DNA from 4 places in the Pantoea sp. X-Soil-TKNS-1207 genome. Region 1 is predicted to be linked to each of the others. Evidence: predicted binding sites of a transcription regulator. Region 1 holds the regulator's gene; each other region holds the start of a gene.
What was found. Region 1 encodes sigma-54, which starts transcription at its own class of promoters, with help from an activator protein. Its sites were predicted from a motif close to GTTGGCACANNTTTCGCTNT; they were not measured.
Positions count from the first base shown of each region.

Region 2: a site for sigma-54 is predicted at 4,916-4,935, ahead of AC6I8V_RS04210 (gamma-glutamyltransferase family protein). Genes of this name have one in related genera too.
Region 3: a site for sigma-54 is predicted at 2,558-2,577, ahead of AC6I8V_RS12520 (branched-chain amino acid ABC transporter substrate-binding protein). Genes of this name have one in related genera too.
Region 4: a site for sigma-54 is predicted at 2,825-2,844, ahead of glnA (glutamate--ammonia ligase). Genes of this name have one in related genera too.

Region 1 is NZ_AP035958.1:548,299-556,144, reverse strand. It holds gene mlaF (phospholipid ABC transporter ATP-binding protein MlaF) at 1-426, opposite strand, end outside; gene AC6I8V_RS02445 (calcium/sodium antiporter) at 654-1,634, shown strand; gene kdsD (arabinose-5-phosphate isomerase KdsD) at 1,652-2,632, shown strand; gene kdsC (3-deoxy-manno-octulosonate-8-phosphatase KdsC) at 2,646-3,212, shown strand; gene lptC (LPS export ABC transporter periplasmic protein LptC) at 3,209-3,787, shown strand; gene lptA (lipopolysaccharide ABC transporter substrate-binding protein LptA) at 3,756-4,310, shown strand; gene lptB (LPS export ABC transporter ATP-binding protein) at 4,316-5,041, shown strand; gene rpoN (RNA polymerase factor sigma-54) at 5,090-6,523, shown strand; gene hpf (ribosome hibernation promoting factor) at 6,545-6,832, shown strand; gene ptsN (PTS IIA-like nitrogen regulatory protein PtsN) at 7,004-7,486, shown strand; gene rapZ (RNase adapter RapZ) at 7,539-7,846, shown strand, end outside.
Region 2 is NZ_AP035958.1:936,978-944,823, forward strand. It holds gene hpxA (allantoin racemase) at 1-235, shown strand, start outside; gene puuE (allantoinase PuuE) at 270-1,229, shown strand; gene hpxZ (oxalurate catabolism protein HpxZ) at 1,319-1,702, opposite strand; gene AC6I8V_RS04200 (AtzE family amidohydrolase) at 1,705-3,102, opposite strand; gene hpxX (oxalurate catabolism protein HpxX) at 3,099-3,284, opposite strand; gene AC6I8V_RS04210 (gamma-glutamyltransferase family protein) at 3,296-4,882, opposite strand; gene hpxU (MurR/RpiR family transcriptional regulator HpxU) at 5,004-5,843, shown strand; gene AC6I8V_RS04220 (transporter substrate-binding domain-containing protein) at 6,036-6,821, shown strand; gene AC6I8V_RS04225 (amino acid ABC transporter permease) at 6,834-7,502, shown strand; gene AC6I8V_RS04230 (amino acid ABC transporter permease) at 7,499-7,846, shown strand, end outside.
Region 3 is NZ_AP035958.1:2,657,140-2,664,985, forward strand. It holds gene livM (high-affinity branched-chain amino acid ABC transporter permease LivM) at 1-323, opposite strand, end outside; gene AC6I8V_RS12515 (ABC transporter permease subunit) at 334-1,248, opposite strand; gene AC6I8V_RS12520 (branched-chain amino acid ABC transporter substrate-binding protein) at 1,331-2,446, opposite strand; gene AC6I8V_RS12525 (AMP nucleosidase) at 2,781-4,235, shown strand; gene AC6I8V_RS12530 (NCS2 family permease) at 4,618-5,916, opposite strand; gene AC6I8V_RS12535 (response regulator) at 6,354-7,100, shown strand; gene AC6I8V_RS12540 (carbohydrate kinase family protein) at 7,037-7,846, opposite strand, start outside.
Region 4 is NZ_AP035958.1:4,281,496-4,289,341, forward strand. It holds gene yihX (glucose-1-phosphatase) at 1-488, opposite strand, end outside; gene typA (ribosome-dependent GTPase TypA) at 732-2,552, opposite strand; gene glnA (glutamate--ammonia ligase) at 2,991-4,400, shown strand; gene glnL (nitrogen regulation protein NR(II)) at 4,540-5,589, shown strand; gene glnG (nitrogen regulation protein NR(I)) at 5,597-7,006, shown strand; gene AC6I8V_RS19995 (YshB family small membrane protein) at 7,108-7,233, shown strand; gene hemN (oxygen-independent coproporphyrinogen III oxidase) at 7,265-7,846, opposite strand, start outside.

The DNA.
Region 1 (7,846 bases):
CGGTTTCAGCTGGGCTGCACCACGCAGTCCCACCGCTTCCAGCTTCATCATTACCGTGCTATGCAGCAGCGCCGCGGGTAATTGCGTATGTTCACGCAGCGGCCAGGCGACGTTATCAAAGACGCTGAGATCGGTGAAAAGTGCTCCGGACTGGAACAACATGCTCATTTTTTTACGCACTTCATACAATCTGCGGCGGGAAAGCGCAGGAATGTTTTCACCGTTAAACCAGATTTCACCTTTATCGGGGTGCAGCTGGCCGCCAATCAGACGCAGCAGAGTGGTTTTGCCAATGCCGGACGGTCCCATAATAGCGGTGACTTTACCCGCAGGCACAGTTAATGAAATGTCGTCGAAGATGGTGCGATCTCCGCGCGAAAAGCTCACGCCACGAACCTCAACCAGATTCGTTTGCTGCTGGATCATCTTTACCTCTTTAATGCGGATCGGGCGTTATCGTGTCCGGGGATGGTAGCCTGTAAGCCTGCGATGCACGAGAGTTTTACAGAAACTTACCCACCCGGCGTGGCGAAAACCGCCTTAAAATTTACTTTTGCCTCTCAGACAGTCAAAATCAGCGCCTGTTTCCACGCGCTAATGTTTTTACCCGTCGGACAAGGTGTGCCGACACACATATCCATCAAGGATTTTTCATGTTCGTAGCCACTGCCCTGCTGTTTATCGGATTGATTTTACTGGCTTACGGTGCCGACAGATTAGTATTCAGTGCCGCGATCCTTAGTCGATCCTTTGGAATCCCTCCCTTAATCATCGGCATGACCGTGGTCAGCATCGGCACCTCGCTCCCAGAATTGATCGTTTCTTTCTCGGCGGCGCAGCATGGACAGATGGATTTGGCGGTGGGCACCGCGCTGGGTTCGAACATCACCAACATTTTATTAATTCTTGGTGGCGCAGCATTGCTGCATCCTTTAACCGTACATTCCAACCTGATTCGCCGCGAACTCCCGTTAATGCTGCTGGTCTCACTGCTGAGCGGCATCATGTTGTTTGATAATCATCTCAGCCGCCTCGATGGCATCGCATTGCTGCTGATCGCGCTGGTTTATCTGCTGGTGGTGATCCGCATTGCGCGCCGGGCCGAACGCGAAAACAACGACACCCTGACGCGTGAACAATTGGCGGAACTGCCGCGTGATGAAACCGGTAACACCGTGGCCTTCCTGTGGCTGGCGGTGGCCTTACTGATCCTGCCGATGTCGACCCGCATGGTGATCGATAACGCGACCGCCTTCGCCGACTATTTTGGCGTAAGCGAACTGGTGATGGGCCTGACGCTGATCGCCGTTGGCACCAGCCTGCCTGAGCTGGCCACCGTTATCGCTGGCGCGATGAAAGGCGAGGATGATATCGCCATCGGCAATCTGATTGGCGCCAACATTTTTAACCTGGCAATTGTGTTGGGTCTGCCCGCGTTGATTCATCCGGGCAGCATTGATCCCCATGCTTTTGCGCGTGATTACTGGGTAATGCTCGGCGTCAGCGTGCTGTTCGCCCTGCTGTGCCTGCAACGCAGCCGCCGTATTGGCCGGGCGGCAGGCGCGCTGTTGTTAGTTGGATTTATCCTGTGGGTGTGCTGGCTGTGGCTTAGCCCCATGTTTATCGCAAGTTAATAAAGGACAGACTGACCATGTCACATCAGCAACCGGAATTTGACTTTCAGCAGGCAGGCAAAGCGGTGCTGCGCATCGAACGTGAGGGGCTGGAGCAGCTCGATCAATATATCAACGACGACTTCTCGCACGCCTGCAGAATGATCTTTGCCTGCCGGGGTAAAGTGGTGGTGATGGGGATGGGCAAATCGGGCCATATTGGCAAGAAAATGGCGGCAACCTTTGCCAGCACCGGGACGCCTTCGTTCTTTGTTCATCCTGCTGAAGCCAGTCACGGCGATCTGGGTATGGTCAGTACCAATGATGTGGTGATCGCCATTTCCAACAGCGGCGAGTCAAACGAAATCCTTGCGCTGGTCCCGGTACTGAAACGACAGAAAGTACAGCTGATCTGTATCACCAGCCGCGCCGAAAGCGCCATGGGCCGGGCGGCGGACGTGCATCTGTGCGTAAAAGTTCCGCAGGAAGCCTGCCCGCTTGGCCTGGCGCCCACCACCAGCACCACGGCGACGCTGGTGATGGGCGATGCGCTGGCCGTCGCGTTACTCGAAGCACGCGGCTTTACGCCGGAAGATTTCGCCCTGTCCCATCCAGGCGGCGCGCTGGGTCGTAAACTGTTGCTGCATGTCAGCGACATCATGCACAGCGGCAATGAGATCCCCCACGTATCGCGTGATGCCTCACTGCGCGACGCTTTGCTTGAGATCACCCGTAAAAATCTTGGCCTGACGGTGATCGTCGACGATTTGATGAAAATCGAAGGTATTTTTACTGATGGTGACTTGCGTCGCGTATTTGATATGGGCATCGATTTTCAGTCAGCCAGCATCCAGGATGTGATGACGCGCGGCGGTATCCGCGTTCGCCCGAATATGCTGGCGGTGGATGCCCTTAATCTGATGCAAAACAAAAACATTACCGCAGTGCTGGTGGCCGATGACGATCGCCTGCTCGGTGTGGTACATATGCATGACATGCTGCGCGCCGGCGTGGTCTGAACAGGAAAAGAATATGAGTGTTGAAACGGCTGCGGTGGAAACCTGCTATGGTCCGGTAAGCGCAGAAGTAATGGCGCGCGCGGCACAGATTCGTCTGCTGATTTGTGATGTTGATGGTGTGATGTCGGATGGCCTGATTTATATGGGCAACAGCGGCGAGGAACTGAAAGCCTTCAACGTGCGCGATGGCTATGGCATTCGTTGCCTGCTGACCTCCGGCATTGAAGTCGCTATTATTACCGGCCGCAATGCTAAATTGATGGAAGATCGCTGCAAAACCCTCGGCATTACGCATCTTTACCAGGGACAATCGGATAAGCTTTTGGCCTGGCGGGAACTCCTGGATAAACTGTCATTATCAGCCGAACAGGTCGCGTATATCGGCGACGATCTTATCGACTGGCCGGTGATGGCGCGCGTGGGTCTGAGCGTTGCCGTTGCCGATGCACACCCGATTCTGCTGCCGCGCGCGCATTATGTCACCCGCATTGCCGGTGGACGCGGCGCGGTCCGTGAACTGTGCGATTTGATCTTAATGGCGCAGAACAAATTTGAGGATGCCAAAGGGCAATCAGTATGAGTAAAAGCAGGCGTTGGATAACGCTGATTCTGGCCTTAATCGCTCTGGTGCTGATTGGCTGGAATCTTACCAACCAGGATGAAAGCAAAACGCCGGTGGCAACCAACGAGCAGGAGCCAACCTATACCAGCGAAAAATCAAACACCGTGGTGTACAACCCACAGGGTGCGCTGGCCTATAAACTGATTTCGGATAAAGTGACCTACTTTGATGCCGATGAACTGAGCTGGTTCGATAATCCGGTGATGACAACTTACGACGTGAACAAAGTCCCGACCTGGTCTGTTCGCTCCGATAAGGCAAAGCTCACCAAAGATCGTATGCTTTATCTTTACGGCCACGTTGAAGTGAACACGCTGACGCAGGATTCGGAGCTGCAACGCATCAAAACCGATAATGCGGTGGTGAATCTTGTTACTCAGGATGTCACGTCGGACGATCAGGTCACCCTTTATGGCCGCAGTTTTAACTCTACCGGCATGAAGATGCGCGGCAACTTACGGACAAAAAATGCCGAGTTGATTGAAAAGGTCAAATCCTCATATGAAATCCAAAATGCACAAAAACAGCCTTAAGTTACTGCTGGTCAGCGCCCTGTTAGCAACCAGCCTTCCTGCGCTGGCGTTGACGGGAGACTCGGACAAACCCGTTAATATTGATTCCGCCAATCAGGCACTGGATCTGCAAGGTAATGTCGCCACCTTTACCGGCAATGTCATCGTTACTCAGGGTTCCATCAAAATCACCGCTGACAAAGTGGTGGTAACCCGTCCTGGTGGCGACAGCAAAAAAACCATTGTCGATGCCTGGGGCAATCCCGCCACCTTCTATCAAATGCAGGACAACGGTAAGCCGGTGCAGGGTCATGCCGCCAAGCTACACTACGAGCTGGCTAATGACTTCGTTGAGCTGACCGGCAACGCCTACATTGAGCAGCTGGATAGCAACATCAAAGGCGATCGCATCACCTATCTGGTGAAAGAGCAGAAAATGCAGGCCTACAGTCAGGGCCAGAACAAACGCGTGACCACCGTGCTGGTGCCGTCGCAGTTGCAGGATAAAAACGGTTCGTCCCAGAGCCAAAAAAAGAGTAACTGATTTCTATGGCCACACTGATCGCTGAAAACCTGGCGAAAGCCTACAAAGGCCGCCGCGTGGTAGAAGACGTTAGCCTGCAGGTTAAATCCGGCGAGATCGTCGGCCTGCTGGGTCCAAACGGGGCCGGTAAAACCACCACCTTCTACATGGTGGTGGGCATTGTGCCGCGCGATGCCGGCCGTATCGTGATTGACGATGAAGACATCAGCATTCTGCCGCTGCATGCCCGTGCACGCCGTGGCATTGGTTATCTGCCACAGGAAGCGTCGATCTTCCGCCGTCTGAGCGTCTATGACAACCTGATGGCGGTACTGCAAATCCGTGAAGATCTCACCGAGGAGCAGCGTCAGGATCGCGCCAACGAGCTGATGGAAGAGTTTCACATTGAGCACCTGCGCGACAGCATGGGCCAGGCGCTCTCCGGCGGTGAACGCCGTCGTGTGGAAATTGCCCGTGCACTGGCCGCCAACCCCAAATTCATCCTGCTGGATGAGCCTTTTGCTGGTGTGGACCCCATCTCCGTTATTGATATCAAAAAAATCATTGAGCATCTGCGCGATAGCGGGCTGGGCGTTCTGATCACCGACCACAACGTGCGCGAAACCCTTGCCGTTTGTGAACGCGCTTACATCGTCAGCCAGGGGCATTTGATCGCTCACGGCACGCCCGATGAAATACTTGCAGATGAGCAGGTTAAGCGTGTTTATTTGGGCGAAGAGTTCAGACTCTGATAAGGTGTCGTAACACCCGACGTTTGCTTAGGAAATTCAATCCGGATTATGAAGCAAGGTTTGCAACTCAGGCTCAGCCAACAGCTGGCGATGACACCCCAGTTGCAGCAAGCAATCCGCTTGCTGCAACTCTCTACGCTTGAACTCCAGCAGGAATTACAGCTTGCGCTGGAAAGCAATCCGCTGCTTGAACAATCAGATGTACATGAAGAAGTAGACGCTCGCGAATATCAGGAAAATGAAGCGCTCGACACCCGTGAAGCGCTTGAGCAAAAGGACATGCCGGAAGAACTGCCGCTCGATGCGACCTGGGATGAGATCTACACCGCCGGGACGCCTTCCGGGACCGGCACGGATTATCAGGATGATGAACTGCCGGTATATCAGGGGGAAACGACACAGTCGCTCCAGGATTACCTGATGTGGCAGGTTGAACTGACCCCTTTCACCGATACCGACCGCGCCATTGCCACGTCGATTGTCGATGCCATCGACGACACCGGTTATCTCACCGTCACGGTTCAGGATATTTGCGACAGCATCGGCGATGAAGAACTGACGCTGGAAGAAGTTGAAGCGGTGCTGAAACGCGTACAGCGTTTCGATCCAGTGGGTGTTGGCGCACGCGATCTGCGCGACTGTCTGCTGGTGCAGCTGTCGCAATATGCGGCCGAGACCCCGATGCTGGCTGAGGCGCGCTTAATCGTCAGCGAGCATCTCGACCTGCTGGCTAATCACGATTTCCGCAGCCTGATGCGTGTGACGCGTCTGAAAGAAGACGTGCTGAAAGACGCGATGTTGCTGATTCAGTCACTCGATCCACGTCCGGGACAGTCGGTTAACACCAGCGAACCCGAATATGTCATCCCCGATGTGCTGGTACGTAAAATCGGGATACGCTGGACGGTGGAACTGAATGCCGATAGCGTGCCACGACTCAAAATCAATCAGCATTATGCGGCCATGGGCGGTGCGGCGCGTAATGACAGTGACAGCCAGTTTATCCGCAGTAATTTACAGGAAGCCAAGTGGCTAATTAAGAGCCTGGAGAGCCGCAACGACACGCTGCTGAAAGTGACACGTTGTATCGTCGAGCAGCAGCAGGCGTTTTTTGAGCAGGGTGAGGAGTACATGCGTCCAATGGTGCTGGCGGATATCGCTCAGGCCGTGGATATGCATGAATCCACCATTTCCCGCGTTACCACGCAGAAGTATTTACACAGTCCGCGTGGCATTTTTGAACTGAAATATTTTTTCTCCAGCCATGTTAATACCGAAGGTGGCGGCGAAGCCTCATCAACGGCGATTCGTGCACTGGTGAAAAAATTGATCTCTGCGGAAAACCCCGCAAAACCCTTGAGCGACAGCAAACTGACCTCCATGTTATCTGAACAGGGCATCATGGTGGCCCGCCGTACGGTTGCTAAGTATCGCGAGTCTTTGTCCATCCCGCCCTCGAATCAGCGCAAGCAGCTGGTTTGAACGTATTGAGAAGGAAGACCTATGCAGATAAACCTTACCGGACTGAATGTTGAGATTACCGAACCGCTGCGCGAGTTTGTAAATAGCAAATTTGCCAAACTGGAACACTATTTTGATCGTATCAATCAGGTCTATATTGTTCTGAAAGTGGAGAAGGTAACGCAGATTGCTGATGCAACGTTACATGTGAACGGTGGAGAGTTGCATGCGACATCGGAAGCGGAAGACATGTACGCGGCCATTGACGGATTGATCGATAAGCTCGCCCGTCAATTGACTAAACATAAAGACAAACTGAAAAAACACTAACCTTCACGCTTGCAGGGTGCTGACCGGTTCGGCACTCAGAGCACAGAATGGGGCGGGCTGACCGCCCCGTTTTGTCATCTGCGCAAGCGCCAACAGGAGACTGCATTTTTCCCGACATCGGGGTAAAGTGGGTGATCCTCGCGGCTATGTGAACTCGCAAGTGAAACGATGATGAACAACGATCTGACACTGGAATTGAGCTCGGTCCTCACGCTGGACTGCACCCGCAGCGGCGTACACTGCCAGAGTAAAAAACGTGCGCTGGAAATTATCAGCGAGCTGGCAGCGAAGCAGCTCAATCTGCCTCACCAGACGCTTTTCGAAGCAATCCTCACCCGTGAACGCATGGGCAGTACCGGTATTGGCAACGGCATTGCCATTCCACATGGCAAGCTGGAGGAAGATACTCTGCGCGCCGTAGGCGTGTTTATCAGCCTCGATCAGCCGATCGCCTTTGATGCGGTCGACAATCAACCGGTAGACCTGCTGTTTGCGCTATTGGTGCCGGCAGACCAGTGCAAAACCCATCTTCATACGCTATCGCTGGTGGCAAAACGCCTGGCGGATAAAACAGTCTGCCGTCGTCTGCGCGCCGCGCAGAGCGATGAAGAACTGTATGCCATTATCACAGAAGCTCAGGAAGACCATCCTTAAGCGAGAGACACTTTTACCGGCCTAAGTGCCGGTTTAAAACGGGAGAAATGTGATGGTGCTGATGATCGTCAGCGGTCGGTCAGGCTCAGGAAAATCAGTCGCGTTACGTGCACTTGAGGACATGGGTTTTTACTGTGTTGATAACCTGCCAGTAGTGCTATTGCCGGAACTGGCCAATACGTTAACCGAACGCAATATCTCTGCCGCCGTCAGCATTGACGTGCGCAACATGCCCGAATCGCCGGAGATTTTTGAAACTGCTCTCAATAATCTGCCGGACTCCTTTTCGCCGCAGTTGCTGTTTCTCGATGCCGATCGCAATACCCTGATTCGCCGCTACAGCGACACCCGTCGCCTGCA
Region 2 (7,846 bases), 390 kb from region 1:
TATACAAGCGAAGCGGGAAGACGCGAGCGGTGCGATCGTGCTGGGCTGTGGCGGTATGGCGACGCTGGCTCAGGATCTGACCCGGGAACTCGGTCTGCCGGTGATCGACGGCGTTGGCGCGGCGGTCAAAATGGTGGAATCGCTGGTGGCGTTAGGCTTTGGCACCAGCAAACATGGCGATCTTGATTACCCGCTCGAAAAACCGCTCACAGGTGCCTTTCAGCACCTAAACTAAGCACTGGTTGAGGTTTACGACAGGAATTTACAGAATGAGTGATGTATCTGAAAAGAAAGAGTACAGCTTCAACAAAAACTACCCGCGCGACCTGATTGGTTATGCCGGAAACCCCCCACATGCGCGCTGGCCCGGCAAGGCGCGTGTCGCGGTGCAGTTTGTCCTCAATTATGAAGAGGGCGCTGAGAACAACGTGCTGCACGGCGATGCCGGTTCCGAGCAGTTTCTTTCCGACATCATCGGTGCGGCCAGTTATGCCGATCGCCATATGTCGATGGACTCGTTATACGAGTACGGCTCGCGCGCCGGATTCTGGCGCATTCACCACGAATTTCAGAAACGCGGGCTGCCGCTGACTATTTTTGGCGTAGCCATGGCGCTGGCGCGTCACCCGGAGATCGTCGAGGCGATCAAAGCCGCCGACTACGACGTCGTGAGCCACGGCTGGCGCTGGATCCATTATCAGGGCATGGATGCGAAAACCGAGCGCCAGCATATGCAGCAGGCGGTGGATGTGCTGCGCGATCTGTTTGGCAAAGCCCCGACCGGCTGGTACACCGGCCGCGACAGCCCGAACACCCGCCGTCTGGTGGTGGAGCAGGGCGGCTTCAGCTACGACAGTGATTATTACGGCGATGATTTACCGTTCTGGACGCAAGTCACCTGCCAGGATGGTACGGTGAAACCGCATCTGATCATTCCTTACACGCTGGAATGTAACGATATGCGCTTTGCCTCACCGCAGGGCTTCAACACCGCCGAGCAGTTCTTCACCTATCTGCGCGATACCTTTGATGTGCTGTATGAAGAGGGCGAAACCGCGCCGAAGATGATGTCGGTGGGTATGCACTGCCGTCTGCTGGGGCGTCCGGGCAAATTCCGTGCGTTGCAGCGTTTCCTTGATCATATCCAGCAGCATGACCAGGTGTGGGTATGCACCCGCCAGCAAATCGCCGAACACTGGGTGGAGACGCATCCGGCTCCTGTGGCGTAATCGCAATGACACGTAGGGTGCGCATTTATGCGCACCTGGTCTTTCCAGGTCAGCATAAATGCTGACCCTACGCTTTGCGTGGCTCAACGTTAAATCATCAAACTCACCTGCGCCGCCACGATGCGCCAGCCGCATGGCAGCCGCACCCAGGTCTGCTGCTGACGACCAATCTTCTCCGTCCCTGCGCGGGTAAATTCGGTGCTGCACACGGCATAATCATCGCCAAAGGTGGTGATCACCGTATGGCGCAGGGCGCGATCCAGCCCGGCCGAGGGACGCGCGGCGCGGAACGCACGGATCTCCTCAATACCATACAAATTCTCCCCGGCGCCCAGCCGCACGGTGCGGCTGTCATGCCAGAACAACTCATCCAGCACCGTCACGTCATTGGTGACCAGCGCCTGTTCGTAGCGATAAAACGCGGCGGTGACTTCGGCGACAATCGCCGGGCGATCAATATGTTCAGGCGTCATGGTTATGCGTCCATCAGAGTGGTTTGCGGCAGAGTCAGACCTTGCTGTTGCAGCGCCCAGGCGGCGCGCAGTGCCAGGTGTTCTTTAAACGGGGCGGCGATCAGCTGCAAACCAATCGGCAAGCCGCTGGCAGTGGGCAGCGGTACGGTACACACCGGCAGACCGAGGAAGGAGATCGGCTGCGTCAGCATCCCCATGCTGGCCCGCGTCGGCAGCGCCTGGCCGTTGATCCGGATGTTTTCCTGGCCGATGGTGGTGGCGCAGCAGGGCGTGGCCGGGGCGATCAGCACATCAAACTGGTCAAACAGCGGCCTGACCTGCTGCTGGAAATGACGACGGAAACGCTGGGCCTGCACATACCAGGCGGAGGGCAGCATCGCGCCCGCCAGCAGGCGTTCGCGCGAGTTCGGTTCAAATTGCTCCGGCATCTCACGCAGTTTCGGCAGATAGTGGTTGCCCCCTTCGGCGGCGGTGAGGATAAAGGCTGCCGAACGCGCAATTTCGGCGTTGGGCATGGTCACTTCATCGCTGGCCGACAGGGCTTTGGCGACCACTGCCAGCGCGGTGCGCGCATCCTCATCGCACCAGGTGGAGAAGAATCCGCCCAGCACGCCGCAGCGCAGCCCCTCCAGCCCGCGCGACAGCGTGCCGCTGACGGGTGACACCGTCTGATCGGCCTGAAACGCATCGCTGGCGTCAGCCCCTTGCAGGGTGTCGTACACCAGGCTGAGATCTTCCACCGAGCGGGCAAACGGACCGATATGATCGAGGCTGGCGACAAACGGATGGCTGCCGCTGCGCGACAAGCGACCAAAGGTCGGTTTCAGGCCGAAAATGCCGCACAGCGATGCCGGTACGCGGATGGAACCGTTGGTATCGCTGCCGAGCGAGAAATGCACCAGCCCGGCCGCTACCGCCGCCGCCGAGCCACCTGAGGAGCCACCCGCAATACGCGTGAGATCGCGCGGGTTGTGCGTCGGGCCATAGTGGGTGTTTTCGGTGGTAAAACCGTACGCGTAAGCATCCATATTCAGCATCCCGGAGAGCAGCGCGCCGGACTGGCGCAGGCGGCTCACCGCCCAGGCATCCTCTCGGGCCACCGGGCGTTCGCTGAACAGGCTGGCACCGGCCAGCGTGCTGTGCCCGGCGACGTCAAACAGGTTCTTCACCGCATAAGGAATGCCCGCCAGCGACGGCAGGGTCTCGCCGCGCTGACGCTGGCTATCCAGCTGCTCCGCCTCTTTCAGCATCCGCTGGCCGGTGACTTCGGTCCAGGCGTTGATCGCCGGGTTGTGTTGCTCAATCGCGGTTAATGTCTGTTCGGCAATCTCACGCGCGCTGATATCGCCGTTGCTCAGCGCCTGTTGCAGCGCGGTGATCGATAACGCAGAAAGTTTCATGGCTTAAACACTCCCGCCACTTCCAGACGATCGTCGAGCGGTAAGGCCATCAGCGGTTCGGCCATCGCGGCGATACGGTTAAATTGCGTCAGCAGCTCCGCGCGACGCGCCTCATCCAGCTCCAGCGCCAGAATCTGTTCCATCTGGGCGATATAGGCCGCCCAGTCCGGTTGTGTACTCATGCGTTATCTCCTTAGAAACCGGCTGCGCTGCCGTTGCTGCGCGGGTCAAATGCCCCTTCCAGCATACCGTTGTTATGACGGACGATGGCGCCAGCATGGCCGACGACCTCGCTAAAATCGGGGAGTAGCTCCACCTCATGGCCGAGGGCGCACAGCTGCTGTACCGTCTCCGGCGCGATGCGCGCTTCCAGTTTGAGCGAATCGGACGACTGTCCCCAGGTGCGGCCCAGCAGCCAGCGCGGGGCGCTCACCGCCTGTTGCAGCGGCAGTCCCTGAATTACGTGACGGGTAAAAATCGCTGCCTGGGTTTGTGGCTGACCGTCGCCGCCCATCGAGCCGTACACCAGGGTGCGGCCATCTTTCAGGCGCGCCGCCGCCGGGTTAAGGGTGTGGAACGGCTGTTTACCCGGCGCCAGCGCCAGCAGATGACCCGGCTGTAAGCTGAAGGCGGCGCCACGGTTCTGCCAGGTAATGCCGGTGCCCGGCAGCACCACGCCGCTGCCAAATTCATGATAAATGCTCTGGATAAAGGAGACGGCTAGTCCGCTGCTGTCCATTACCCCCATCCACACGGTGTCGCCTGGGCCTTTGCCGGTACCCCACGGCGCCGCCGCGTCATCATCAATCTGCGCCGCTAAACCGGCGAGGTGCTCGGCATCCAGCAGGCTCTGCACATCAATGTCGATATGACGCGGATCGGTAATATGCTGGTCGCGCAGGGCGAACGCTTTCTTGGTGGCTTCAACGATACGGTGCACGGTCTGCGCTTCATCGGCATCCGCCATATTCAGGCGATCGGTAATGCCCAAAATCGCCAGCGACACCAGCCCCTGGGTCGGCGGCGTCATATTCCAGATATCGCCTTCGCTGTGGGCGAGATGCAGCGGGGTGCAGCGGCGTGCCTGCTGACGCTGCAAATCTTCGAGGGTGATTGGCATCCCCAGCGCCGACATTTCGCGCGCCAGGTGGAGCGCCAGTTCGCCGCGATAAAAACTCGCCAGACCCTGCTCGCTCAGCAGGCTGAGGGTATTCGCCAGCGCGGGTTGGGTGAAGCGGCTGCCTGCGGCAGGCACGTCGCCATCGGGTAAAAATGTGGCGGCAAAACCGGGCTGATGCTGGAGTTCATGGCGTTTGGCCGCGGTAGCGGCCGACTGGGACGCCGTGACCGGAATGCCATCGGCGGCATAACGGATGGCGTCACGCAGCAGGCGTGGCAGCGGCAGCGGCGTCGCGCCCAGTTCGGCAGAGAACGCCAGCGCTTCCTGCCAGCCGCTGACGGTACCGGCCACGGTCAGTGCCGCTTTCGGTCCGCGATGTGGAATTTTCGTTGCGCCGGGATAGAAATCGAAATGCGCCAGCGAACCAGCCGCACCGCTGGCGTCAATGGCGACCGGATCGCCGTTGGGCGGCACGATCAGCCAGAAGCCATCGCCCCCCAAACCGTTCATATGTGGATAAACCACGGCGATAGTGGCGGCGGCAGCCACCATGGCTTCAATGGCGTTGCCACCTTCACGCAGCACGGCTAACGCGCTTTCACTGGCGAGATGATGCGGAGTTACGGCCATGCCTAACGGGGCCATATTGCTTTGTATCATAGTGAACTCTTTTCTCGGGTACGTGGGAAAGATGTAGCAAGAGCTGTTCCAGTTTTGGTCGGACATCATTGTGGATCGATTTATGCTAGCTTGTGGTGAAACGAAAGTTACAGGATAAATGATGAAACAGCTTGATGAACGCCTCCGCAGCCACTATCCGCAGCTGTCGCCGCAAGAGCAGCGCATTGCCGATTTTGTCTTTGACCATTTCGATGATCTGATCAGCTACAACAGCGCCGAGCTGGCGCGTCTGAGCGGCGTGTCGAAAGCCACGGTGAGCCGTCTGTTTAAGCACCTGGGCTACGAAAAATATAAAGACATGCGCGATGAGCTGCGCACGCTGCGCCAGAGCGGGATGCCGTTGACCGATAACCGTGATGCGGTGCAGGGCAACACGCTGCTGTCACGCCATTACAAGCAGGAGATGGCCAATCTGACGCAGTGGGTCAACAGCATCGATCCGCAGCAGTTTGGCGAAGTCATTCAGGCGCTGGCCCAGGCGAAACGCTTGTTTATCATTGGGATGCGTAACGCCTATCCGGTGGCGCTGCACCTGCGCCAGCAGCTGATGCAGGCGCGTACTCAGGTGCATGTGCTGCCGCAGCCCGGCCAGACGCTGGGGGAGGAGCTGGTGGATATTACCCCGGAGGATGTGGTGGTGGTGATGGCGTTTCGCCGCCGCCCGCGCATCATTCGCCCGCTGATGCAGCAGCTGCAACTCAGCAACATCCCGGTGCTGGCGCTGTGCGAACCCCAGGCACAGGGCATCATTAACCTTGCGCGCTGGCAGCTGTGCGCGCCGCTGGATAGCGTCTCCGCCTTTGACAGCTACGCCTCCGCCATGAGCCTGATTAACCTGCTGGCGAACGCGTTGCTGCACGAAATGTTGTCGCAGGGACGCCAGCGCATCCATCAGATCGCCGACCTTTACCAGCATCTTGACGAGCTGGAACACCGTTAAAGGGCACCGTTTTGGTGCTTTGCACCTTTTTTGATCGCATTCTGTGACGGGCGCTGCGCCCGTTTTTTTCGCCCTGATAAAGCAGACGCCCTGATTTATCGGCCAACTGCCGTTTTCGTTGCGGTTGGCACATTAGTTGCAGAACGATTCATCAAGAATCTTTTGTTTCACATAATCTCACCGGGGTGCATAATGAAAAAAGTGTTGATGGCAGTGGCGGGTGCAGCATTGATGATGGCGCAGGTCGGCAGCGCAATGGCCGATCAGTTGCAGGATATCCAGAAACGCGGCGTTATCCGCATTGCTGTGCCGCAGGACTTCCCGCCGTTCGGTTCTGTGGGTACCGATTTGCAGCCGCAGGGCTACGACATCGACATGGCGAAGTACCTCGCAAAACAGCTGAAACTGAAGTTGCAGCTGGTGCCTGTCTCCAGTGCTAACCGCGTGCCTTATCTGCAAACCGACAAAGTCGATCTGGTGATCTCCAGCATGGGGAAAAACGCCGAACGTGAAAAAGTGATCGACTTCAGCCGCGCCTACGCCCCGTTCTTCCTCGGCGTGTTTGGACCGAAAGGTGAAGAAGTGAAAGATGCCGCCGCGCTGAGTGGCAAATCCATCGGCGTAACGCGCGGTGCGGTAGAAGACATGGTCCTGAGCGATGTGGCACCGAAAGATGCCGAGGTGAAACGTTATGAAGATAACAACACCACGCTGTCGGCTTATCTCTCCGGTCAGGTGCAGTACGTCGCCACCGGTAACCTGGTGGTCGCGGCGATTGCGCGCCAGAACCCGGAAAAAGCGCCGGTTGCCCAGTTTATGCTGAAAGACTCGCCGTGCTTTATCGGTCTGAAGAAGAACGAGCCAGCGCTGAAAGACAAAGTGAATGCGCTGATTGAGCAGGGCATTAAAGATGGCACCCTGAACAAGCTGTCCGAAGAGTGGCTGAAAGCGCCACTGCCGGCTAGCCTCGGCGCATAAGAAGGACGGCCAATGATTGGGCAACTTAACTTTGCTGAGCTGTGGCCGCACTGGCCGGAACTGCTGGCAGGGCTGTGGGTCACCATCCAGTTGACGGTGCTGGCGACCGTTGGCGGGGTTGCGCTGGGGATTCTCGGCGCAGCGCTGCGCAGCGGCAAACCCAGCTGGCTGAGCCGCATCTGGGGCATTTACGTCGAGCTGATTCGTAACACGCCGTTTGTGGTGCAGCTGTTCTTTATCGTCTTTGGTTTGCCCAATCTTGGTCTGAAACTGACGGCGGGCGAAGCGGCGCTGCTGGCGATGCTGATTAACCTCGGCGCCTACAGCACCGAAATCATCCGCGCCGGTATTCAGGTGACGCCAAAAGGCCAGTGGGAAGCCGGGCGCGTGCTCGGTCTGACCCGCAGCCAGACGTTTATCCGCGTAGTGCTGCCGCCGTCGCTGCAACGTATTTATCCGGCGCTGGTCAGCCAGTGCATCATCGTGATGCTGGGGTCGTCGGTGGTGTCGCAGGTCTCCTATGAGGAGCTGACTTTCGCCGCGAACCTGATTCAGTCGCGCACCTTTTTGAGTTTTGAAGTCTATCTGGTGACCACGCTGATCTACCTGGCGTTGTCGATTGCCATGCGTCAGCTGCTGCTGGCAGTGGGACGTAAATGGTTTGGAGCGCTGCCCTCATGACGACCTTTACCGACTGGGACATCCTGCGCAACCTGCTACTGGCGGCGCGCTGGACCATTTTGCTGTCGCTGGTGGCCTTCTTCGGCGGCACGCTGGTGACGCTGCCGCTGCTGTTTTTGCGTCTGCTGCGCAAGCCGTGGCTGACGCGCACGATTCGCTGCTACACCGAACTGTTTCAGGGCACGCCGCTGCTGATGCAGCTGTTCCTGGCGTTCTTCGGCGTCGCGCTGTTTGGTATCGATGTCGCCCCCTGGACCGCCGCCTCGCTGGCGCTGACGCTCTACACCAGCGCCTTTCTGGTGGATATCTGGCACGGCAGCATCCGCGCCTTACCGAAAGGGCAG
Region 3 (7,846 bases), 2.1 Mb from region 1:
AGCGCCACCACCAGCAACAGCGGCAGCACCCAGCGCATACGCGAACGGTAACCCGGCTCGCGCACGTAGACGCCATCATCCGCGCCCTCAAACTTACGTGCGAAACGCTGTCCGGCGGCGGATTGCAGAAACAGGCTGAGCAGCAGACGCCCGGCCATCACCACCCCGACCAGCAGCGCCACGCGCAGCGGCGACAGATGGAAACTGTAGCCATCCAGCACTACGCCGACGATAGGACCAAATACCACCAACGCCACCAGCCCGGCCATCACACAATCCAGCAGCGACTGGCGCACATCGATGCTTTGCGTCATTGCATTCATTTTGGCGTCCTCACACTTTGGCAACCAGCGGTCGTCCCAGCAGCCCCTGGGGTCGGAAGATCAAAATCACCACCAGCAGAGCAAAAGAGAACACGTCTTTGTAGTCGGAGTTCACCAGACCGGCGAACTGGGCTTCGGCAACCCCCAGCAGCAGGCCGCCGAGCATCGCCCCCGGCAGCGAACCGATGCCGCCCAGCACCGCGGCGGTAAAGGCTTTAATGCCGATAATAAAGCCGATGTAGAAATCAAAGGTGCCGTAGTTCATGGTCACCAGCACCCCGGCCAGCCCGGCCATCGCCGCGCCCATCATAAACACCAGCGAAATCACCCTATCGGTGTTAATACCGAGAATCGCCGCCATGCGCCGGTCCTGCTGCACCGCACGGCAAATGCGTCCAAGCCGGGTGTATTGAATGATCCAGGTGAGCAGCGCCATGCCACAGAAGGCGGCGATCAGGATAAACACCTTGGTCCAGGTGATTTGCACCACGCCGCCGTCAATCTCCATGCGCAGCACGCCGCTCATCAGTGTCGGGATGCCCTGTTGATTCGGTCCCTGGCTGATCTGAACGTAGTTCTGCAAAATCAGCGACATGCCAATCGCCGAAATCAGCGGGGCCAGTCGCGTGGAGTTGCGTAGCGGGCGATAGGCGATGCGTTCAATGGTCCAGCCGTAGATCGCCGTCACCACCACGGTAAACAGCAGGGTGCCGAAAATCAGCAGGGGAAAGGAGTGAATGCCGAAGAAGCTCAGCAGCGCCAGGGCGATGGCGCACAGATAGGCTGAGATCATATAGACCTCGCCGTGGGCGAAGTTGATCATACCGATAATGCCGTAAACCATGGTGTAGCCGATGGCAATCAGTCCGTAAACCGCGCCCAGCGTCAGGCCGTTCACCATCTGCTGGAGAAAGAAGGCGTCCATATGCAAGTCCCGTGCTTAAAGGGAGCGCAAACCTCGCGCCCAATCGCGAATGGCCCCGCGCGCGGCGGGGCCGCGTGTCAGCTTACAGCTGGTGGTATTTGCCTTTGTCGTCCCACTGATAGACGACGTAATCCGAGACTTTCAGATCGCCTTTCTGATCCCAGGCTTTTTTACCCATCACGGTATCGACGCTGTTGGCCTTCAGCCAGGCGCTGGCTTTGGCATTGTCTTTACCTGCGGCTTTGTAGGCAGCGGCCAGCGCCTGAATCGAGGCGTAGGCATACAGGGTGTAGCCTTCCGGCTCAAAACCACCGGCGCGGAATTTGGCGATCACCGCTTTGCCATCCGGGATCTGACGCGGGTCATTGCCGAAGGTCATGTAGACGCCTTTGGTGTACTGCGGGCCACCGGCCGCAGTCACCATATCTTCGGTGACGATACAGTCGCCGGAGAAGAAGGCGGCGTTCACGCCCTGTTCACGCATCTGACGCACCAGCGGACCCGCTTCCGGGTGGCAGCCGCCGAAGTAGACCACGTCCGGTTTGACCGATGCGATTTTGGTGACCAGCGCGTTGAAATCTTTCTCACCGCGCGACAGGCCCTCATACATCACCTCGTTGACGCCGCGTTTTTCCAGCGCCGCTTTGGTGGCATCCGCCAGCCCCTGGCCGTAGGTGTCTTTATCGTGGATCACCGCCACCCGTTTCGCCTTCAGTTTGTCGATGATGTAGTCGGCGGCAATCACCCCTTGCTGGTCATCCCGGCCGCACATGCGGAACAGGGTTTTCATGCCGCGCTCGGTGATTTGCGGGTTGGTGGAACCGGGGGTGATCGCCAGTACCCCGGCATCGTCATACACTTCGGATGCGGGCATGGTGGAGGAGGAGCAGAAGTGGCCGACCACCGCCATCACTTTGTCCTGGTCCACCAGACGGTTGGCGACCGCGACCGCCTGCTTGGGTTCACAGGCGTCATCCCCCTGCACCAGGATAATTTTCTCGCCATTTATGCCACCGGCCGCGTTGATATCATCCGCGGCCTGGCTCGCACCTTTCCAGTACTGTGCGCCATAAGTGGCGTTGGGGCCGGAGAACGGACCGGCGACGCCAATTTTAATGTCTGCCTGCGCATAAAATGCCGCACTCAGGCAACCTGCAATCACGACCTTTAATGGTAATTGTATGAATTTCAAAGACATGCTTTCAATCCTCAACGGGTCAGGAACGGAGCCATACCACGGCCTGGGAGAAATCAATTTCTGAAACTTAACGGAGTGCAGTGCGTGACCAGCAGGGCCACGGTTAACGATTAAGCAAAAACCTCGCCAAAGGTAAGCATTAGTGACAGGTTTTTGCGCGGGCATCGCGTAATGCGGAGTAACGCGGCTGCTGATCTTTAACCATAGCCAGCGTTTTGCGACGCACCAGCACCCTGATGGTGCAGAATGCGGTCGATCACAGATTCTTCATGGTGCTGAGGGGTTTAACCGCTATGCTATAGCCAAATCGGCCCATTTTCCTGAGGGAGCATGTATGAATACACAACGGAAAGGCATTAGCAGCCAGCAGGCGCTGGATGAACTGGAGCGTCTGTACGACAACGCGGTCGAAGCGTTGCGCACCGCGATTCGTGAGTTTACCGAACAGGGGCATCTGCCGGATGACGCGGCACGTAAGCAGGGCTTATTTGTTTACCCGGAACTGCGGCTGACCTGGGCCGGAGAAGGCCCACAGCAGAACCGCACTCGCGCCTGGGGCCGCTTTACCCATACCGGCAGCTACAGCACCACCATTACCCGTCCGGCACTGCTGCGCCACTATCTCAGCGAGCAGCTACAGATGATTGAGAAAGAGTACGAGGTGGTGATTGAGGTGGGCCCGTCCCAGCAGGAGATCCCCTATCCTTACGTGATTGATGGCTCCGATCTGTCGCTCGATCGTTCCATGAGCGCCAGCATTGCGCGCCACTTCCCGACGACCGAGCTGTCGCAGATCGGTGATGAAACCGCCGATGGCCTGTTCAACGCCGACGCGCTGTTTCCGCTGTCGCACTTCGACGCGCTGCGCACGGACTTCTCGCTGGCACGTCTGCGCCACTACACCGGCACCGCCGTCGAGCATTTCCAGCCGTTTGTGTTGTTTACCAACTACACCCGCTATGTGGATGAGTTTGTGCGCTGGGCAATTGAGCAGGTGCAGGACCCGAACACGCCGTACGACAGCCTCGCCTGCGCCGGTGACGTGGTAATCACTAAAGATACGCAGGACCCGACCGCAATGATGTCGGATCTGGCGTGGAAGAAGCACCAGATGCCCGCCTGGCATCTGACCTCACCGAATCGCCGGGGCATTACGCTGGTGAATATTGGTGTGGGTCCCTCCAACGCCAAAACCATCTGCGACCATCTGGCGGTGGTGCGCCCGCACGCCTGGCTGATGATTGGTCACTGCGGCGGCCTACGCGAAAGCCAGACCATTGGCGATTACGTGCTGGCCCATGCGTATCTGCGTGACGACCATGTACTGGACAGCGTACTGCCGCCGGATATCCCGATCCCCAGCATCGCCGAGGTGCAGCGCGCGCTGTACGACGCCACCAAAGCGGTAAGCGGTATGCCGGGCGAAGAAGTGAAGCAGCGTCTGCGCACCGGCACCGTAGTCACGACCGATGACCGCAACTGGGAGCTGCGTTACTCCGCCTCGGCGTTGCGCTTCAACCTAAGCCGCGCGGTAGCGGTGGATATGGAAAGCGCCACCATCGCGGCGCAGGGCTACCGTTTCCGCGTGCCGTACGGCACCCTGCTATGCGTGTCGGATAAGCCGTTGCACGGCGAGATTAAGCTGCCAGGACAGGCGAATCGCTTCTATGAAGGGGCGATATCGGAGCATTTACAGATTGGGATTTGTGCGGTGGAGTTGCTGCGGGCCGAGGGTGATAAGCTGCATTCCCGCAAGCTGCGTACCTTTAACGAACCGCCGTTCAGGTAAGGTTCGGTGCAGGTCGGCGTCTATGCCGACCTGGCTTCCCGGTGCGCATTAATGCGCACCCTACAACCTATCCCGAATATCAATGGCAACCACCGTAGGGTCGGCATTTATGCCGACCTGGCTTGCCGGTGCGCATCAATGCGCACCCTGCAACCTATCCCGGATATCAATGGCAACCACCGTAGGGTCGGCATTTATGCCGACCTGGCTTGCCGGTGCGCATCAATGCGCACCCTGCAACCTATCCCGAATATCAATGGCAACCGCCGTAGGGTCGGCATTTATGCCGACCTGGCTTGCCGGTGCGCATTAATGCGCACCCTGCAACCTATCCCGAATATCAATGGCAACCGCCGTAGGGTCGGCATTTATGCCGACCTGTTTACGCGCTCAACCAGCCCAGCTTAATCACAAACAGAATCGACATAATAATCAGCGCCGCATTCACCTCTTTGGTACGACCGCTCAGCAACTTCACCACCGTCCAGGTAATAAACCCAAACGCGATACCGTTAGCAATTGAGTAAGTCAGCGGCATGGTCAGCGCGGTCACGGTAACCGGCGCAGCGGTGGTGATATCTTTCCAGTCAATCTCCGCCAGGCCAGATGCCATCAGTACCGCCACAAACAGCAGCGCAGGCGCGGTGGCATAAACCGGTACGCTGCCCGCCAGCGGCGAGAAGAACAGGCTCAGCAGGAACAGAATCGCCACCACAATCGCGGTCAGACCGGTACGGCCACCGGCGCTGACGCCTGCCGCCGATTCCACGTAGCTGGTGGTGGTTGAGGTACCCAGCAGCGAACCAAACAGCGCAGCCGCACTGTCGGCGATCAGCGCACGGCCCATCTTCGGCACGTTGCCAAACTCGTCCGCCAGGCCCGCACGCTTGGTCACGCCCAGCAGGGTACCGGTGTTGTCGAACACGTCAACAAACAGGAAGGCGAAGATCACGCTCACCAGACCCACGTTAAAGGCACCGGCGATATCCAGATGCATAAAGGTCGGCGCGATAGACGGCGGTGCAGAGAACACGCCACCAAATGGCGTCAGGCCAATACCCATTGAAATAAAGGTCACGATCAGAATGCCGATCAGCACCGCACCGGTCACGCGACGCGCTTCCAGTACCACGATGATGACAAAGCCGAGCAGCGCCAGCAGCGGACCCGGTTTGGTCAGATCACCCAATCCCACCAGCGTCGCCGGGTTATCCACCACGATACCCGCGCCTTCCAGCGCGATCAGCGCAAGGAACAGGCCGATACCCGCGGCAATCCCGGCGCGCAGCGGCAACGGAATGCTGGCGATAATCCACTCACGGATTTTGAACACCGACAGCGCAAAGAAGATACAGGCCGACAGGAACACCGCGCCCAGCGCGATTTGCCAGGTGTAACCCATATGCAGCACGACGGTATAAGTAAAGAAGGCGTTGAGACCCATACCCGGTGCCAGCGCAATCGGGTAGTTGGCGATCAGGCCCATCAGCACGCAGCCAATCGCCGCCGCCAGACAGGTGGCAACGAAAACCGCGCCTTTATCCATGCCGGTCGCACCGAGGATGCTCGGGTTAACAAACAGAATGTATGCCATTGCCAGGAAGGTGGTAATGCCCGCGATAACTTCGGTGCGGACCGTTGTGTTGTGCGCTTTTAGCTTGAATAGTTTTTCTAACATCATCATCTCTCGTGATGGGGAGACGTCACTGACGTGCGTTCTCTTGCCAATGGGGTTTGCATGCGCGTTATTGTTGCGGGAAAAGGGCTGACGGCTGCATGCTCTGCCATCAATCCGGTGCTCTGGTTGGTATACAGACTCCCTTCCCCCCTGTCCTCATAGCAATTGCTATGCCATTACGCTACGCAATCGATTACGTTCTCAATCGCGCCGTAACCAGGAATATTCTGAACCAGAACGAGGCGCGATTATGGTGCATTGCACCGGGAGTGCGCAATCGTTTTCCCATTGGTCAGCTGCGCTGCAAAAAAAGATTGCGGTAACGCACGCTTTCACATTCTGCCTGGCGATGCTGCTCACGTTTCTGCTGCCTGATGTAGCAGGTAAAAACCGTCGGTATACACTCTCGTTTAACCCTTTCGTAACAAAAGAGGCAGCGAATGAAGCCCGCGATTCTGGTGGTGGATGACGATCGTGCCGTATGCGAACTACTGCACGATGTGTTGAGTGAACATGTGTTTACCGTATTCAGCTGCCATCAGGGCAAAGAGGCGCTGGCGCTGCTGGCGGCGCACCCGGAAATCTCGCTGGTGATGCTGGATATGATGCTACCCGACACCAACGGCCTGCTGGTGCTGCAACAGATGCAACGACAGCGTCCCGAGCTGCTGGTAATTATGCTCACCGGTATGGGATCGGAAGCGGATATGGTGGTCGGGCTGGAGATGGGGGCGGATGATTATATCGCCAAACCCTTTAATCCCCGCGTGGTGGTGGCCAGGGCGCGCGCGGCCCTGCGCCGTTGCGGACGGCTGGCACAACCGGAAAGCGCGCAGGATGATGGCTGGCAGTTTAACGGCTGGCGGCTGGATGAAGCGCGCTGCCAGCTGTTTAATCCGCAGCGCGAAAGCGTCCCCTTAACCCAGGGGGAATATGCCTTGCTGCGGGCGCTGGTGGGCCATGCGCGCAAAGTGCTGACGCGCGACCAGCTGCTGGAGCTGACCCACAGTGAAACCCTCGATGTCTTTGATCGCACCATTGATGTGCTGATCATGCGACTACGACGCAAAATAGAGATGAACCCGCACCAGCCGAGCCTGATCCGCACCATCCGCGGCCTCGGTTATGTCTTCTCCGCCGATGTGATGCGCCCGGCTTCAGCGGCGCACGTCACGCAAATCGCCTGATCCATCCAGCGCTGCATCTCGGTCAGTGGCCGGGTGCCGTCCAGCGCGTTAGCCGCATGAAGATTAAAACAGGCGCAGGTATGCGCCAGCTTTAGCGTCTCGCTCATGCTCCAGCCCTGATGGCTGGCATACAGCACCCCGGCACAGAAAGCATCGCCTGCACCAACGCTGCCAACAATCTCCTCCGCCGTCAGCTGCCATGCCGGTTGCCAGCCCCCCTCGCCGTTCACCTCCTGCCCCCACGCCCCCTCAGGCGCATGGATCACCACGCGCCGACGCACCCCCTGCTGCCCCAGCCAGGCGGCGGCCTGGGCAAAGGCAGCGGGCGCGGCGATGCCCTGCGCGGTGCGCAGACTGACGCCGGTCAGCGATTGCGCTTCCAGCTCGTTAATCACCAGATAGTCGAGCCAGCGCAGCGACGGCACCACCAGCGATCGGTACTCCCCGGCGCGCGACACCAGATCGAGCGAGGTCAGATAACCCCGCTGCTGCATCTGCGCCAGCAGCCGGGCGCCACGCGTGCCCCAGGTATCATCCGGCGCATCAAGGCAATCCAGCAGTAGCAAATACCCGAGATGAAAGATGCGATGCGAGGTGTTGATGGCGGCGAAATGCGGCAGGTCGAGCTGAGCATTGGCTCCGCGCGCATGAAAGAAGGTGCGCTGACCATCCGGGGTGGTCATCACCTGGGTCATGGCGGTATTGACGCTGCGGGTGCGCTGCACAAAGCGGCGGTCAATCTGATG
Region 4 (7,846 bases), 590 kb from region 1:
AACACCGCCTGATCAGCGGTAAAGCCTTCGTGTTCCAATACATGCTGATAGATGCGTGCTTCCGGTTTGCGCATACCGATATCCTGCGACATATACAGCTTGTCGGCCGCCTGTTGCACCTCGGGAAATTGCGTCGGCCAGAACTCATAATGCAGCTGGTTGGTATTGGAGAGGATCACCACGCGATGACCATTGGCGCGTAGCTGGTTCATCAGCGCCAGCGTCTCCGCGCGTACGTCGACAAACACCGCCTGCCAGCCTGCGGTGAACTGTTCATAACTGAGTGCGACGTCCAGCTGTTCGCACAGCCGGGCGGCGAACTGCTGATCGCTGATTTCACCGCGTTCGTGTTGTTCGAAGGCGTCATCCATGCGAAAGCGACTTTGCAGCAGCGCCAGCGGCACCCGCCCCAGGTCACTCCAGACACCCAGCACACGGTTAAAATCAATATCAACAATCACATTGCCTAAATCAAAGATGTAGAGCATGACGCCTCCTTTATATTCCCTGGATCATTCACTCTAGCGGCAAATGTGGAGGCTGAACAGGCGGCGCGGCGCTGATTTCCGCGATCTGGAAGCGTGCGCACCCTTCACCTTCCCCGCCTGGCGGCGGTTGAGCGACGAAAACATTACCTGACGTTATCAGATTACTTCCCAGCGGAGCGCAGCGGCTTTCGGCCATAAAAAAAGCCCCGCATAGCGGGGCTTCTTCAATACGTTCGTTATCGCTTAGTCTTTACCGCCGCGAGACGCACGCTTACGGTCGTTCTCGGTCAGGTGACGTTTACGAATACGGACTGACTGTGGAGTCACTTCTACCAGTTCGTCGTCATCGATAAACTCGATAGCCTGCTCCAGCGTCATCTTCTGCGGTGGAACCAGAGTGGTCGCTTCATCAGTACCTGACGCACGCATGTTGGTCAGTTTCTTACCGGTCAGGCAGTTTACAGTCAGGTCGTTAGAACGGCTGTGAATACCGATGATCTGACCTTCGTAAACTTCTGCACCGTGACCCAGGAACAGCTTACCGCGATCTTGCAGACCGAACAGGGCGAAGGCTACCGCTTTACCCTGACCGTTGGAGATCAGCACGCCGTTCTGACGCTGGCCCACTTCGCCCGGACGCACGTCGTCGTAGTGGCTGAAGGTGGAGTACAGCAGACCCGTACCCGAGGTCATGGTCATAAATTCGTTACGGAAGCCGATCAGGCCACGGCTTGGGATCACGTAGTCGAGACGTACGCGGCCTTTGCCATCCGGATCCATGTTTTTCAGGTCGCCTTTACGCTCACCCATCGCCTGCATCACAGAACCCTGATGGGTTTCTTCGATGTCGAGGGTCACGTTTTCAAACGGCTCCTGCTTACGGCCTTCGAATTCACGGAAGATAACTTTCGGACGGGATACCGCCAGTTCGTAACCTTCACGACGCATGTTTTCGATCAGAACGGACAGGTGCAGCTCGCCACGACCGGAAACGCGGAACGCGTCAGCATCTGCGGTTTCTTCCACACGCAGCGCAACGTTGTGTACCAGCTCTTTGTTCAGACGCTCCAGAATCTGGCGCGACGTAACGTACTTACCTTCTTTACCGCAGAACGGCGAGGTATTTACGTTAAAGAACATGGTTACCGTCGGCTCATCAACGCTCAGGGCTGGCAGCGCTTCCACATTCTGCGTGTCGCAGATGGTGTCAGAGATGTTCAGCTCACCCAGACCGGTGATTGCAATGATGTCGCCAGCTTCAGCCAGGTCAGTTTCGATACGTTCCAGACCGAGGTGGCCCAGCACTTTACCGACTTTCGCGTTGCGGGTTTTGCCTTCGCTATCGATGACAGTAACCTGCTGGTTCGGCTTCACTTTACCGCGTTTAATACGGCCGATGCCGATAACGCCCAGGTAGTTGTTGTAGTCCAGCTGAGAGATCTGCATCTGCAGCGGAGCTTCAACTTCAACCAGCGGCGGAGAAACGTGGTCAACAATCGCCTGATACAGCGGGGTCATGTCGTCTGCCATGTCGGTGTGATCCAGACCGGCGATACCATTCAGCGCTGAGGCGTAAATGATCGGGAAGTCCAGCTGCTCGTCAGTCGCATCGAGATTAACGAACAGGTCAAATACCTGATCAACCACCCAATCCGGACGTGCGCCTGGACGGTCGATTTTGTTGATCACCACAATCGGCTTCAGGCCGTGGGCGAACGCTTTTTTGGTCACGAAGCGGGTTTGCGGCATCGGGCCATCCATCGCATCGACAACCAACAGCACCGAGTCCACCATGGACATCACGCGCTCAACTTCACCACCGAAGTCGGCGTGTCCCGGGGTATCAACGATGTTGATACGGTAATCATTCCATTTGATTGCGGTGTTTTTCGCGAGGATGGTAATCCCACGCTCTTTCTCCAAATCGTTGGAGTCCATCACACGCTCAGTCGCTTCGGTACGGGCGTCGAAAGTACCGGACTGTTGCAGCAGTTTATCAACCAGGGTGGTCTTACCATGGTCAACGTGCGCGATGATGGCGATGTTACGCAAATTTTCGATCACAGCTTTGCCTCAGGCATTATAGAAATAACGCGGTATTGTACACGGATTAAGCGGAAGACTGAACACGATCACAGATTTCGCCTAAAGTTTCTTAGAGTGCTGGTTTTTAGCACCAATTGCGGTGCATTAATCTGCACTGCAATGGCATTTTGCACCGAAATGGTGCCTAAATATGCTTACAAGGCACCATTTCGGTGCACCGCTTCCATCCTGGTGCAGCCACCGACTCACGACAGGGCGCATTACAGCGCGATTTTACCCACACTTTAAAAGTTGGCACAGAATTCGCTTTAGTATACCTAAGCGAAAACGACAGTTGCACAACGGTTGAAGAGCTTGCCGAGATCTTTGGTTAGGAGATGTCAGAATCCATGGCACATTCCAGGCAACTAAGTTCTCTCACCACGACGACAATGACAATTTCCAGGAGAGTTGAGTATGTCCGCTGAACACGTTCTCTCGATGATGAACGAGCACGAAGTTAAGTTTGTTGACCTGCGTTTTACCGATACCAAAGGTAAAGAACAGCACGTTACTATCCCTGCTCATCAGGTTAACGCTGACTTCTTCGAAGAAGGCAAAATGTTCGATGGCTCCTCCATCGGTGGCTGGAAAGGCATTAACGAATCAGACATGGTGCTGATGCCGGACGCAACCACTGCCGTTCTGGATCCGTTCTTCGAAGACCCGACGCTGATCATCCGTTGTGACATCCTTGAGCCAGGCACCATGCAGGGCTACGATCGCGACCCGCGTTCCATCGCAAAGCGCGCTGAAGATTTCCTGCGTTCATCTGGCATCGCTGATACCGTACTGTTTGGACCTGAGCCGGAATTCTTCCTGTTCGATGACATCCGTTTCGGTTCTTCTACTTCAGGTTCACACGTTGCTATCGACGATATCGAAGCAGCATGGAACACCGGTAAAGAATACGAAGGCGGTAACAAAGGTCACCGTCCGGGTATCAAAGGCGGTTACTTCCCGGTTCCTCCGGTTGACTCAGCTCAGGACATCCGTTCTGCCATGTGTCTGACCATGGAACAGATGGGTCTGGTGGTTGAAGCTCATCACCACGAAGTAGCAACTGCTGGTCAGAACGAAGTGGCTACCCGCTTCAACACCATGACCAAAAAAGCTGACGAAATTCAGATCTACAAATACGTTGTTCACAACGTTGCTCACGCTTACGGCAAAACTGCAACCTTCATGCCGAAGCCGATGTTCGGTGACAACGGTTCAGGTATGCACTGCCACATGTCTCTGTCTAAAGGCGGCGTGAACCTGTTCTCTGGCGACAAATACGGCGGCCTGTCTGAAACTGCTCTGTTCTACATCGGCGGTATCATCAAGCACGCTAAAGCCATCAACGCCCTGGCAAACCCGACCACCAACTCCTACAAGCGTCTGGTCCCAGGCTATGAAGCTCCGGTAATGCTGGCTTACTCTGCCCGTAACCGTTCTGCTTCAATCCGTATCCCGGTTGTTGCCAGCCCGAAAGCGCGTCGTATCGAAGCACGCTTCCCGGACCCGGCTGCTAACCCGTACCTGGCATTCACCGCTCTGCTGATGGCTGGCCTCGACGGCATCATCAACAAGATCCACCCGGGCGATGCTATGGACAAAAACCTGTATGACCTGCCGCCGGAAGAAGAAGCTGAGATTCCAAAAGTAGCGGGTTCTCTGGAAGAAGCGCTGAACTGCCTGAACGAAGACCGCGAGTTCCTGACCCGTGGTGGCGTGTTCACTGACGACGCTATCGACGCTTACATCGAACTGCGTAAGTCTGAAAACGACCGCGTTCGCATGACGCCGCACCCGGTAGAGTTCGAGCTGTACTACAGCGTTTAATTTCCAGAAGATTTTTTGTTGCCGTGGAAACTTTCAGCCCATCTTCGGATGGGCTTTTTTCACCACGAATTCATCGTTCATATGACGGGTTTTACGCCCAAAGACTATAATGCACTAAATTAGTGCAGAGGAACGCTGTATGGCAACTGGCACGCTGCCCGATGCGGGGCAGATTCTCAACTCCCTGATTAACAGTATTTTGCTGGTTGATGACGATCTTGTTATTCACTACGCCAATCCAGCGGCGCAGCAATTACTGGCTCAAAGTTCACGAAAATTATTCGGCACGCCGTTACCAGAATTAACGGGCTATTTTTCGCTGAATATTGAGGTGATGCGCGAGAGTCTAGAGGCTGGCCAGGGCTTTACGGACAGCGAAGTGACCTTAGTGGTTGATGGCCGCGCGCATATTATGTCGCTCACGGCACAGCGTCTGCCCGATGGCTTTCTCCTGCTGGAAATGGCGCCGATGGATAATCAGCGACGTCTCAGTCAGGAACAGATTCAGCATGCTCAGCAGGTCGCCGCCCGCGATTTGGTACGTGGTCTGGCTCACGAAATTAAAAATCCGCTGGGAGGTTTACGTGGCGCCGCGCAGTTATTATCCCGCGCCCTGCCCGACCCTTCGCTGAATGAATATACCAAGGTAATTATTGAGCAAGCCGATCGCCTGAGAAATCTGGTGGATCGTTTACTTGGCCCGCAGCAGCCCGGTTTGCATGTAACCCAAAGCATCCATCAGGTGGCTGAGCGCGTGGTCAATCTGGTGTCGATGGAGTTGCCGGATAACGTTTCGCTGGTGCGTGATTACGACCCCAGCCTGCCGGAATTGCCACACGACCCGGATCAAATTGAGCAGGTTCTGCTGAATGTAGTACGCAACGCGCTTCAGGCGTTGGGTGAAGAAGGCGGCACAATTATTATCCGCACCCGCACGGCGTTCCAGCTGACGCTGCATGGTGTGCGATATCGCCTGGTGGCACGCATTGATATCGAAGATGACGGCCCAGGCATTCCGGCTCAACTGCAGGATACGCTGTTCTATCCGATGGTGAGCGGGCGCGAAGGCGGCACCGGTTTAGGTCTGTCGATTGCCCGCAGTCTGATCGATCAGCATTCGGGAAAAATAGAATTTAACAGTTGGCCTGGTCACACCGAATTCTCGGTTTACCTGCCTATTCGCCAGTGAGGTTTCTATGCAACGAGGGATAGTCTGGATCGTCGATGACGATAGCTCCATCCGCTGGGTGCTTGAACGTGCGCTCACTGGAGCCGGTTTGAGCTGTGCAACCTTTGACAGCGGTAACGAAGTGCTGGAAGCGCTTTCGACCAAAACCCCAGATGTTTTATTGTCAGATATTCGCATGCCGGGCATGGATGGGTTGGCGCTGCTGAAGCAAATTAAACAACGTCATCCCATGCTGCCGGTCATCATTATGACGGCACACTCCGATCTGGATGCCGCCGTTAGCGCTTATCAGCAGGGGGCATTTGATTACCTGCCGAAGCCGTTCGATATCGATGAAGCGGTGGCGCTGGTTGAACGCGCTATCAGCCATTATCAGGAACAGCAGCAGCCGCGCAATCAGCCGGTGAGCGGCCCGACCACCGATATCATCGGTGAAGCGCCCGCGATGCAGGACGTTTTCCGCATTATTGGCCGTCTGTCGCGCTCATCCATCAGCGTGCTGATCAACGGTGAATCCGGCACCGGTAAAGAACTGGTGGCACATGCCCTGCATCGCCACAGCCCGCGTGCCAAAGCGCCGTTTATCGCCCTGAATATGGCGGCAATCCCGAAAGACCTGATTGAGTCCGAACTGTTTGGCCACGAGAAAGGCGCGTTTACCGGCGCTAATCAGATTCGCCAGGGACGTTTTGAGCAGGCCGATGGCGGAACGCTGTTCCTCGATGAGATTGGCGATATGCCGCTCGACGTGCAGACACGCCTGCTGCGTGTGCTGGCTGATGGTCAGTTCTATCGTGTTGGCGGCTATGCGCCGGTCAAAGTGGATGTCCGTATCATTGCGGCGACCCACCAGAACCTGGAAATGCGCGTGCAGGAAGGCAAGTTCCGTGAAGATCTGTTTCATCGTCTGAACGTGATTCGTGTGCATCTGCCGCCGCTGCGTGAGCGCCGTGAAGACATTCCGCGTCTGGCGCGCTACTTCTTACAGGTTGCTGCGCGTGAACTGGGCGTGGAAGCGAAGATCCTGCACCCGGAAACCGAAGCGGCGCTGACGCGTCTGCACTGGTCAGGGAACGTGCGCCAGCTGGAAAACACCTGTCGCTGGTTGACGGTGATGGCGGCGGGCCAGGAAGTGTTGATTCAGGATCTGCCAGCAGAACTGTTCGAATCCAGCACCCCGGAAAGCCCGGTGCAGTCGCTGCCGGATAGCTGGGCCACGCTGCTGGCGCAATGGGCGGATCGCGCGCTGCGTTCCGGTCATCAAAACCTGTTGTCAGAAGCCCAGCCGGAGATGGAGCGCACGCTGCTCACCACGGCTTTGCGTCATACCCAGGGCCATAAACAGGAAGCGGCACGCTTGCTCGGTTGGGGTCGCAATACCCTGACGCGCAAACTGAAAGAGCTGGGAATGGAGTAAAAGTGTAAAAAGGCTGTTTGTTGCACAATTTTTACGCTTGCCCCATCTGTACAGACCGGTGCCGTTCAGTATCATACGGGCGGCAATCGGGAGAAGAGAACATGTTCCAGTCAGTCATCCAGATGATCACGCACAATGTCGCGGCGATCGGCAGCGCGGCCAGCCATTCACCGCAGGCCGCCATTGCAGCCGTGCTGTGCGCCATCACAGTGAGTCTGTTCAGTTAACAGAAAGGGAGCGCTACGCTCCCTTTCTTGTTTATATCACCCGCGAAAACTGCTGCTGTCGCGCCTTCTGCCGCAGATACGCATCAAAGCACATACAGATATTACGAATCAGCAAACGGCCAATCCCGGTAACGGTTAAACCGTGCGCATCCTGCTCCAGCAGACCATCGGCCACCAGCGGTGCCAGCAACGCCAAATCCTCAGCAAATCGGCTGTTAAATTCGATAGGCCATTGCGCCTCAACGGCTGCGTAGTCGAGCGCGAAGTTGCAGATCAGCGCCTTGATGACATCGCGGCGCAGGCAATCATCGTCACTCAGCGTCAAACCGCGCCACAGCGCGTTGCCCTGGGTTTCCACACTGGCGTACCAGGTTTTCAGCTCTTTGTGGTTCTGCGCGTAGCTGTCGCCAATCATGCTAATTGCCGAGACTCCCAGGCCAAGCAGATCCGTTTCCCCCTGGGTGGTGTATCCCTGGAAATTACGGTGCAGCTTACCGGCACGCTGGGCTACCGCCAGCTCATCGTCCGGGCGCGCGAAGTGGTCCATGCCAATAAACTGATAACCTTCGCCGGTTAAGGTGGCGATAGTCTGTTGCAGAATCGCCAGCTTTTG